Regions from separate parts of the Mesorhizobium sp. M7A.F.Ca.AU.001.01.1.1 genome, predicted to be linked through region 1. Evidence: riboswitches for the same ligand, from Rfam matches in the RefSeq annotation. Region 1 holds a riboswitch; each other region holds the start of a gene.
The links. Region 1 has a riboswitch for cobalamin ahead of bluB (5,6-dimethylbenzimidazole synthase). Riboswitches for the same ligand answer to the same signal wherever they lie in the genome.

Region 1 (3,571 bases):
GATCATGATCATGTCCAAAAACCGGTGAGGCGAGGCCATCGTTCGGACCGGCCTCAATCCGCGTCGAGCGGCTCCGTTCCAACCGGCTTGCCGTCGCGCGACAGCCTGATCTTCTCGACCTTGTCCTCGGCGGCCTTCAGCAGCCGGTCGCAATGCGCCTTCAGCGCCTCGCCACGTTCATAGATCCTGATCGACTGGTCGAGCGGCACGTCGCCACGCTCCAGATCATCGACGATCTTCTCCAGCGCATCGAGTGCCTGCTCGAAGCTCATCGCCTTGACGTCTTCGTTGGTCTCACCAGCCATCGTTCATCCTTTCATCAGTCGCCCGACATGGGCGGCGACCGAAAATGCCAATCCCTGCAGATCGTAGCCGCCCTCGAGCAGGCTGACGAGCCGGTTGCCGCTGTGGCGTGCCGCGCGCTGCATCAGCTGGCCGGTCGCCCAATCGAAATCATCCTCGGTCAGATTGATCTCGGCCAGCGGATCGCGGTGGTGCGCGTCGAACCCGGCCGAAATGATGATCAGGTCGGGCGCGAAATTGTCGAGCGCGGGCAGGACGCGCGACAGGAAGGCATCGCGAAACACTTCGCTGCCGGTCTGCGGCGCCAGCGGTGCGTTGACGATGTTGCCGGCGCCCGTTTCGGTCTTCGCTCCGGTGCCGGGATAAAGCGGCATCTGGTGTGTCGAGCAATAGAGCACCGAGGGATCGTCCCAGAAAATATCCTGCGTGCCATTGCCGTGATGCACGTCCCAGTCGACGATGGCAACGCGCTCGACACCGTGTTTCTTCTGCGCATAACGCGCCGCGATCGCCGCCGTGTTGAACAGGCAGAAGCCCATGGCCGTGGTCTTTTCGGCATGATGGCCGGGCGGCCGGGCGGCGACGAAGACGTTGTCGGCGCGGCCCGAAAAGACATCATCGACGGCGGCGTTGGCGGCGCCGATCGCGGTGATCGCCGCTTGCCAGCTCTTCGGACTGGCAGTGGTGTCGGCATCGATGCGGGCAATCCCCTCGTCGGGAATGGCGGCGCGCACGCGGGCGACGAAATCGGCGGGATGCGCGTAGAGGATGGTGGCCTCGTCGCCTTCCGGCGCCTGGATACGATCGAGCCCGGCAAAGGCTTCCTCGTCGAGCACGCGCTCGATGGCACGCAGGCGGTCGGGCCGCTCGGGATGTCCGGGCGGCGTGAGATGCTCGAGGAAGATCGGATGCGTGTAGAGACGGGTGGTCATCGTCCTAATCTAGTGACCCGGATCGACAAAGGCCATGCACGGGCGGCCGATGACTGGGGAAAATCGCGCCTGCGTCCATTCGTGTCGCCGCAGGCATTGGCCTCGCCGGCGCTTCGGCGTAAAGTCCTTGGCACTGCCTGGTGCCCGCCGCAAGCGGGAGAATCGGGAACACGGTTGAATTCCGTGGCGTGCCCAACGCTGTGAGGGGGACCGCGCCGGTAAATGCCACTGTCGATGACGGGAAGGCACCGGACGCGGGTTGATCCCAAGCCAGAAGACCGGCCTGGCAGGCATCGTCATCCGCATGGTCGGGCGGGTGGCATCAGAGCGACGTGCGTCCATTTGGACGCACAAAGTACGCTCTGACCGTTTTGAATCTGCAATCGCAAGGGGACAAGCGATGCCGGAACATATGACCGCTGCCATTGACGATGGATTCGACCAGAATGCGCGCGATGCGGTCTATCGCGCCATGTTCACGCGGCGCGACGTGCGCAGCCATTTCCTGCCCACCGCGATCGATGACGACGTGCTGGCGCGGCTGCTGCTTGCCGCCCATCACGCGCCATCGGTCGGCTTCATGCAGCCATGGAATTTCATTGTCATTCGCGATGCCGGACGACGAGCGGAGGTGCGCGACCTGTTCCTGGCCGCGCGCGAGCAGGAACTGCCGGCGATCGAGGCGGAAAAACAGGCGCTGTACCGCAAGCTCAAGCTGGAAGGCATCTGCGAGAGCGCGCTCAACATCTGCATCACTTGCGACCGGCAGCGCTCGAAGGGTTCGCCGCTGGGACGCTGGCACAATCCGGAGATGGATCTCTACAGCACCGTCTGCGCGGTGCAGAATTTCTGGCTGGCCGCGCGTGCCGAGGGCGTTGGCGTCGGCTGGGTGAGCATCATCGAGGCTGAGGCGCTGAAGCGGCTGTTGGCCATTCCGGATCACGTAACGCCAATCGCCTATCTCTGCGTCGGCCGTGTTTCCGAGTTCGCTTCCAAACCGGACCTTGAAACGCATGGTTGGGGACGGCGGCTGCCGCTGCCGGAACTGATCATGAGCGAGACGTTTTCCGGGCAAGGCGAGACACAGCTCAAGTCCACCGTGGCGCGCCTCAACACCGTTTCTGCCTCACCAGACACCACCTGCCCGGCCGATCAGGGTGTGGCGCCGGCCGTACCCCAGCGCGAACCGCCGAAGGAGGCGAGCGCCTTGTCCTTGAGCTCCCTGAACTTCGACGACGCCTCGGCCAACCGGGCGTCCCAGGCCGGATCCGGCACCTGGCCCGCGATGGTCTTGAAATAGACCTGCATCAGGCAAGCGATGGCGAAAGGCTCGATGAAGGCCGCCTTGAATGCCCAGGCGAAGACGATGGCGAGCACGAAGGCCCAGCCGGCGAGCTGGCCGGGCATCAGGAACAGAATGGCGCCGGCAGGCGCCAGCATCATCAGAAAGATGACGAACGACACGCCCCACATGATGACCGCCAGCCAGACGGCGTTCTTGACCATGACCTTGCCGTTCTGGGCATAGAGCACGACGCCTTGGCGCGCCGTCTCGAAGGGTGAGGCTGAATTGATGCGGATGTTGTAACCGAGGATGATCTCGTCGACATAGGTCAGCGACAGGCGGATCACCGTGTTGATGAAGGAGACCAGGCCGCTCAGGCCCGGTATCGGCAGGAAGGCGGCGATACCGCCGAGCAGGCCGGTGATGGCGCGGATGGCACCCTTGACGAGCTGGTCGACGACGAAAAGGATATTGGCCTCGGCAAAACGCTGGGTGACGACATCCCTGGCGTAGGCGATCTGGTCCTGACCGCCGGGAATGTCGCGGCCGTCGATCAGATGAACCATGACGGCGATGTGGCCGGCCTTGACGATATAGAGGATGTATTCGCGGATCCAGTAGACCGCGATCGAGACGATGCCAAACCCGACCACGCCGCCCCACAGGGCAAAGGACATGGGCCCGTCGGGATCGGTGGAGATATGGCCGACGCCATAGCCGACCGAGGCACCGGTGCCGGTCGCCATGATGTAGGCCAGCGTGATGCCGAAATAGACGATCATACGAAAGACGATGAACGGCCAGGTCCGCATCATGATGGACACCGACCGGCCGATCTCGAAATCCCACATGTGCCCCTCCGCCTCAGAGATGGTGGAAGAGGATGAACTCAACCCGGCGATTGTCAATTGCCGGCCCTGGCACCACAGGGCGACGAATTCTGGGCAACGGTTTTCTTTCGCAGCCTTTCGCCGGCGCATTGTCTGACGGAGCATCAAACGAAAAACCCGCCTGTGCGGCGGGTCACCGGCGCAAATCAGCACCATGGACG
Region 2 (3,571 bases), on a different contig from region 1:
CGTTGGAGCGCGGATTGGTCGCCGACAGGCCGACCCACCACAGCCATGGGTGATCGAAGGCCTCGAAGCGCAGATAGACGGGGGCGGCGATAACGAGCGCAGCGACGACAAGCGTCAGCAGCGCCGGCAGGCGCAGGAAGGCGAGACCGAGCAGGCTGGCCAGCGCGATCTCGTGCAAGATGCCGAAGAAGATGAAGCCGTCCGGAGTGGCTATGCGGGTGACGACCGAAATCGCGATCGCGGCTCCGGCGACCATGGCGAACCGCTTCCAGAAGCCGTTCCAGCGGATTTGTCGGCCGTGGGCGAGATACAGGCTGACGCCGACCAGGAACAGGAAGGTCGAGGCGATGCAGCGCGCGTAGATCTTCCACCAGCCGAAGGCGGTCAGGCCGGGATCGGTGTAGCCGAAGAACTCCAGATCCCAGGTGAAATGGTAGCTTGCCATGGCGATCAGCGCGATGCCGCGCACGATGTCGATGGCGACGATGCGCTTTGGTCGATCCTGAACGGGTGCGGTCGGCGTTTGGATGCTCATGGTCTCGCATTCTGATTCAGCCCCGCTGGAGGACTATCACGGTTGCCCGGGACAAAAGAAGACCGGCAACCCTGCCGATAGCGCCGGATCAGCCGCGGCATTGGGCCAGTGCCGGAAAGCCTTTGGCCGGCTTCGCTTTTGCCGGATGCACGTCGGTTTCCTCTTATTGGCGCTGAGGTCGCCACGGCAGATTTGACCCGGTGAATCTGCTTCGGGGAAAGCAATGTCCACCCATGTGCGCCATCCGATCTGGCTACCGGCCCTCAAGGCCGCGGACGCGCGCACCTTCGCTTCGCTCTATGCGGTCGAATCCTTCGCCCGCGCCACGGTGTCGAGCGTCATCCCGATCCAGGCTTACGAGATCCTGCACAACGAGCAGATCGTCTCGATCCTCTACACCGTCGTGGCGATGCTCGGCCTGTCGGTGACATTGTTCATGCCGATGCTGATCCGCCGTTTCGCCCGGCGCTGGGTCTACACGGCGGGCGCCTGCCTGCTGGCCATTGGCTCGCTGTTCTTCGTCACCGACACGCTTGCCGGGCAACTGGCCGGCATGCTGTGCCGGGTGATGGGCGCCAGCGCGCTGTCGATCACGCTCAACCTCTACATCATGGACCACATCCGCAAGACCGACTTCATGCAGGCCGAATCGCTGCGCATGGCGTGGTCGATGCTGGCCTGGACCGGTGGGCCGACGCTCGGCATCTTCCTCTACACGCGCTTCGGCGTCTATGCCGCGCATGGCGCGGTGGCCGTGTTCGCGTTAGCCTTGCTGGCATTGTTCTGGACCTACCGGCTCGGCGACAACCCGTCGATCCGTCCCGGCAAGACGCGACCAGCCAATCCGCTCGCCAATATCGGCCGCTTCATCGCCCAGCCCAGGCTCAGGCTGGCCTGGCTGATCGCGTTTGGGCGCTCCTGTTTCTGGACGACGTTCTTCGTCTATGGGCCGCTGTTCATGGTCATTACGGGTGAGGGCAAGCTGGCCGGCGGCCTGCTGGTTTCGGCCGGCAACGCGCTTTTGTTCATGGCGATTTTCTGGGGCAAGGCGGGAAAGCGCTTTGGCGGCCGCAGGACCATGACATTTGCCTATTTCGCCATGTCGGTCGCGCTTCTGGCGGCGGGCTTCGTCGGCGAAACCGTGCCGCTGCTCACCGGCGCCTTCCTGCTCTGCGGCGCCTTCTTCACCATTGCACTCGACGCGCTCGGCTCGACCGCCTTCATGCGCTCGGTGCGCTCCTATGAAAGATCGCAGATGGCGGCAGTCTATCGCACCTATCTCGACTTTTCCGAGCTGACGCCGCCGCTGGTCTATTCGGTGGTGCTGGCCTTCTTCGGCCTGGGCTCGGTGTTCGTCACGCTCGGCCTGCTGGCGGCGGTCTGCGGCTTCGTGACGTGGCGCTATCTGCCGAAATCGCTTTGACCTTCATGGCGCATTCGCAACGGTCGCCGGCGGAATTTGGTTTGCCGGACGCGAGGATTCTGCCTATAGTCGCCGGTGTCGCCGGTTCCATTTTGGAGCCAAGAGGGAATGCGGTAAGGGCGGATTTCGCCCAATGCCGTGGCTGCCCCCGCAACTGTGTGCGGTAGTCCTCTCCATATGCCACTGAAGATTTTTCTTCGGGAAGGTGGGGAAGGACGCTGATCCGTGAGCCAGGAGACCTGCCGGCGACAGGAAACTGACTTCGATGCCCTCGGGTGGAGGGCGAAAGGACAAGACATGACTACCGCTTCCGTCTCCCTCGGCGCTTCCGTCTCCTCGCAGTCGCGCTTCATGCAGCTTGCGCTCGCCGCGCTGCTCGGCATTTTCGTGATGGGCTTTGTCGGCTTCTCGCATATCGATGCGGTCCACAATGCGGCTCACGACTATCGCCATTCGATGGCGTTTCCCTGCCACTGACGAGGGGCTGACATCATGAACCTGTTTCGCAACGTCGTGTTCATCGCGGCGATCGCAGGGCTCGTGGCCGGCGTCGTTCTCGCCTGCATGCAGGCCTATGCGACCGTGCCGCTGATCCTGAAGGCGGAAGTCTACGAACAGGCGGGCGGCGGGCATCACCATGACCATGCCGCTCCGGCAGCAACGGATAGCAATGCCATGAGCACAGCCGCTCCGGCCCCTGCCGAAGCGACTGCTGCGGCGGAAGACGAGGGCTGGGCGCCGGCAGACGGTTTCGAGCGTTTCGCCTTCAGCGTGCTTGCCAACATCGTCACCGGCATCGGCTTCGGGTTGATCCTGGTCGCGGTTTCCGAATTCGCCGGCGGTATCGGTGGTTGGCGCCAGGGCGTGTTCTGGGGCTTGGCCGGCTTTGCCGTGTTCACGCTGGCGCCGGGCCTCGGCCTGCCGCCGGAACTGCCGGCCATGCCGGCCGCCGATCTCACCCAGCGCCAGATCTGGTGGTGGGCAACGGTGGCGGCAACCGCTGCCGGTCTCGGCCTGATCGCGTTCCGCAAGTCGCTGCCGCTGGCGATCCTTGCCGTCCTTTTGATCGTCGCACCGCATGTTGTCGGGGCACCGCAGCCCGACAGTTACGAGACGGCGATTCCGGAAGGGCTGCATCACCAGTTCGTGGTGGCGGTGACCGTGACCAATCTGGTGTTCTGGCTGGTGCTCGGAGCGGTCGTCGGTGTGGTGCGCGGTCGCTTCACCGGCACCGCGACCAGCCTGCGCGACAGCTTTGCCTGATCGCAAGACACTGACCTTTCTCATCGGCGGTGCGCGCTCCGGCAAGAGCGCGCACGCCGAAATTTTGGCAACCGCCTTGCCGCCGCCCTGGACCTATATCGCCACGGCGCAAGCCTATGATGACGAGATGCGTGAGCGCATCGCGTTGCACCGGTCGCGGCGCGGCGAAGGCTGGACGACCATCGACGCACCGCTCGATCTCGCCGGCGCGCTTGCCGCCTTGCCGGACGATCGGCCGGTGCTTGTCGACTGCCTGACGCTGTGGCTGACCAACCATATGCTGGCCGAACACGATTTCGAGCTGGAATGCCGGCGATTGGCGGAGGTGCTGTCGCGGCCGCGCGGACCCT
Region 3 (3,571 bases), on a different contig from region 1:
GCGGCCGGGTGGCTGTGCAGCGAGAAGTCGCCGGTCGGCCCATAGGCCTTGACGTGCGAACCGGGCGTCAGATGGTCGAACATCCAGCGCGTACCGGTGCTGCCCGCCTGCGCCTTGACCGTCACCGCGATCGAGAACGGCCGCGACGGCGAGGACGACAGCGTGTAGGTGCGCATCAGCGGCCCGTCCGATGTCGGCAGTTCCAGAGTCACGAACTGCCCCGGTTTGTAGCGGAACCAGGTCTGGTTGTCGGAGCGGAAGGTGAAGGTCTTCACGTCAGGCGCTTCGTCGCTGACGCCGATCACTTCCAGCACCTGCAGCCTGTCGTTCCAGGGCGTCATCTGGTCGAGATGGCGATAGAGGCCAAGGTCCGTCATCGCATTCATCCTCTTGTCCCCTGGGCTAGGCGACGCTGCGCAGGGCCGGCCGGCCGCCTTCGGCAAGGCGCGGCCCGATGAACGACGCGTACCACTCGACGAACTGGATCACGCCGCCCTCATGCAGCTCCGAATAGGGGCCTGGTTCATAGGCCGGCGACAGGATGCCGAAGGCGTTTTCCTCGACGATGCGGCGGTCCTGGTCGTTGGTCTCGGTCCAGACATGGGTGAGCTCAGCGAGGTCGTAGTCGACGCCTTCGACCGCATCCTTGTGGACGAGCCATTTCGTTGTCACTGCGGTTTCCGTGGCACTGATCGGCAGCACGCGGAAGGTAACGGCGTGGTCGCCGAGGATATGGTTCCAGGTCGTCGGATAGTGATAGAGCAGCAAGGAGCCGATGCGGTCGGTTGAAACGCTGTCGGACAGGTTCTTCTGGACCGCCCGTTTTCCCGTCATGGTGTAGCTGACGGCATCGCGCAGCAGCGGCGCGCGGGTGGCGCGGTACTGCCCTGCCGGATCGATGCGGAATTTGCTCGGCAAGCCTGATGCCTCGCATCTGGCCCAGTGTGCGACCATTTCAGGGTCGCTGTCGGCGCCATGGACGCCGGTTATGGTTGGAGCCTCGGGGAAGGTCTTGCACAACTCGGGATGATTGGCGGCGCAGTGGTAGCACTCGCGGTTGTTTTCCCAGACCAGCTTCCAGTTGCCCTTCTCGACGATCGTGCTCTCGAAGGCGATCTTTGCTTCACGCAGCCGGTGCGGCAAAAGATAGGGTTCGATCATCGCCCGCATCGGCGCGAAATCTGCCGGTTCCTTGGCCAGGCAGATGAAGATGTAGCCGCCGACGCTCTCGCAGGCGACCGGCTTCAGGCCGAAATCACTCTTGTCGAAACCGTCGGCCATCTGGCGGGCAAACAGCAGGCGGCCGTCCAGCTCGTAGGTCCACTGATGATACGGGCAGACGAGCTTTGCCGCGGTACCCTTCTCCGTGTTGCACACGCGGCTGCCGCGATGGCGGCAGGAATTGTGGAAGGCGTTGATCTTGCCGTGCTGGTCGCGGACAAGGACGACCGGATAATCGCCGACCTGCACGGTGATGTAGCTGCCCGGCTTCGGCAGTTCGCAATCATGGCCGATGAACAGCCAGTCGCGATACCAGATCAGCTCCATGTCGAGCTTGAAGTAGTCCGGATCGGTGTAGAAGGGCTGCTCCAGCGAAAAGCCTTGCCGGCGCCCCTTCAGGAGCCTCAGCATGTCGTTGCGGATATCCATGTCCTGTCCTCGTTCCTAAGGACTGAACTGGTGGTGACGGAGGAAGGATTGAAGCGCAGGCCGGCTGTGTGCCGGACATGCGCTATCCACCTCTTGACCGCCCACCGCGATCAGTCGAGTCTAAAAATCTCGGGCTGGTTTCCGGGCTCTGGAGTTGTCCTTGCGGACCATCGCGACACCTTCCCAGGCGGTTGCCCAGTGGTCTCCCGTTGCGACTTGAACTCCACCACCGTTGCGGGGGCAGCGCCGGATTCTGACCGGCTTCCCAATTCTCCGCCTCGTCGTCACGAAGCGGCACCTGAGATGGTATGATCTAACCACGATCGCGGGCGCGCCGTCGGCATGAAAACGACATCGTATCCATGCGGCGCGACACGGCATGCGAAACGCTACTGCAGCTCGTCGCGGGCCGAGATCCCACCTCCCGGGCGGCCATTTGCCGGCTGCGATCTTCCCGAATCCGACCCTTCGCGGGGGGTCAAAAAAGGTTAATGGTTTCGAAAAATGACTATTAGTTCGCCCTAAAATCGAACCGAACGGTTCGTTTCTGTTGACGGTGCGTGCAGGACGGTGTGAACGCTGGGCCTCTGAAACAGTCAGTGATCCATCAGGTGGCTACACCTAACACACTGATATGAAGAAGAAAAATGCATCCCTAGATTCCGTTGGCACAATTTCAAGGTGTGGATTCATGGTCCACACGGAACAACTTCGTGATTGGAAAAGACGACCTTGCCCTCCCACATCGGGGCTGTCCGAACGACGCGATTTCATTTCCAAGACACGCCGCTAGACGGACGGAAAAAAGACGATACTGGAGTACCAAAAATGAAAAAGATCATTCTCACTGCCGCAGCCCTTCTGGCCATTTCCGGCAGCGCCTTCGCTGGTAGCGACCACTACGGTTCCAACGCCGCGGCAGCCACTGCTGTCGACAGCTCGTACACCGCTTCGACCAAGAAGTCGGAACCGGCTGCTCAGGCGCCTGCCCAGGGTGCTGACCGCAACCTCTTCGGCAACAACTAACAGCCGATTCCCAGTTTCCCGGTCGACGGCGGGCTCGCCCGCCGCCCTGGCGAAATTCAGACATTCAGGAGTATTCAAGATGAACAAGATCCTCATTGCTGCCGCCGCCGTTCTGGCCATCACCGGCAGCGCTTTCGCGGGCAGCGACAACTACGGTTCGAACGGCCCCAACCAGCCTGCCGCCGCTGTGGACCAGTCGTACACGGCTTCCACCAAAACCTCGGAACCGGCTGCCCAGACGCCCGCTCAGGGCAGCGACCGTAACCTCTTCGGTCGCTAACAACCAATTTCGCAACCGACGGCAGCTGTGTCTGCCGTCCTGGCGAAATCCAGAATTCAGGAGACTAAAATGAACAAGATCCTTATTGCTGCCGCCGCCGTTCTGGCCATCACCGGCAGTGCCTTCGCCGGCAGCGACAATTTTGGCTCCAATGGTGCCAATCAGCCTGCCGCCACGACTTCGGTCGACAGCACGCGCACCTCTTCGGTACGCAACACCGGTTCGCCGGTCTACAAGCTGCTGAACTCGTCGGGTGACACCACCCAGAAGTCTGCTCCGCAAGGTGCCGACCGCAACCTCTTCGGCAACAACTAACAACCGAAGTCGATCTCCAAGTCAAAGAGCGGCGGGCCCGGCCCGCCGCTCTTTTTTGTGCCTGACACGGTAATTGCGGTTAAGCCGCCTTTGCTTCCACTTCATGCAACGCGAAAGAACGTCCATCCGCGTCGAAGATATGCAGGTCCTCGCCATTGGCGCTCAGCCGCAATGTCGAGCCGCGCTTGACCTCGACATTGCCGGGCAGCTTGGTCACCAGCGGCAGATCGGCGCGGCCGATGTCGACATAGACAAGCTGCACCTCGCCGAGTTGCTCGACATAGTCGACCGTCCCCTCGA

Region 2: another riboswitch for cobalamin. It lies ahead of EN884_RS22835 (CbtB domain-containing protein); the one in region 1 lies ahead of bluB (5,6-dimethylbenzimidazole synthase).
Region 3: another riboswitch for cobalamin. It lies ahead of EN884_RS09725 (aromatic ring-hydroxylating dioxygenase subunit alpha); the one in region 1 lies ahead of bluB (5,6-dimethylbenzimidazole synthase).

What each region holds. Positions count from the first base shown of each region.
Region 1 covers NZ_RZPF01000191.1:1,939-5,509, forward strand. The annotation lists gene EN884_RS14075 (exodeoxyribonuclease VII small subunit) at 54-305, opposite strand; gene EN884_RS14080 (histone deacetylase family protein) at 309-1,235, opposite strand; cobalamin riboswitch at 1,357-1,537, shown strand; partial or broken gene bluB (5,6-dimethylbenzimidazole synthase) at 1,648-2,265, shown strand; gene EN884_RS14090 (hypothetical protein) at 2,388-3,371, opposite strand.
Region 2 covers NZ_RZPF01000416.1:1,278-4,848, reverse strand. The annotation lists gene EN884_RS22845 (DUF1624 domain-containing protein) at 1-535, opposite strand, end outside; gene EN884_RS22840 (MFS transporter) at 759-1,958, shown strand; cobalamin riboswitch at 2,024-2,220, shown strand; gene EN884_RS22835 (CbtB domain-containing protein) at 2,256-2,435, shown strand; gene EN884_RS22830 (CbtA family protein) at 2,451-3,221, shown strand; gene cobU (bifunctional adenosylcobinamide kinase/adenosylcobinamide-phosphate guanylyltransferase) at 3,214-3,571, shown strand, end outside.
Region 3 covers NZ_RZPF01000113.1:6,417-9,987, forward strand. The annotation lists gene EN884_RS09720 (hybrid-cluster NAD(P)-dependent oxidoreductase) at 1-377, opposite strand, end outside; gene EN884_RS09725 (aromatic ring-hydroxylating dioxygenase subunit alpha) at 403-1,650, opposite strand; cobalamin riboswitch at 1,765-1,967, opposite strand; gene EN884_RS09730 (DUF680 domain-containing protein) at 2,479-2,676, shown strand; gene EN884_RS09735 (DUF680 domain-containing protein) at 2,756-2,956, shown strand; gene EN884_RS09740 (DUF680 domain-containing protein) at 3,026-3,271, shown strand; gene ugpC (sn-glycerol-3-phosphate ABC transporter ATP-binding protein UgpC) at 3,351-3,571, opposite strand, start outside.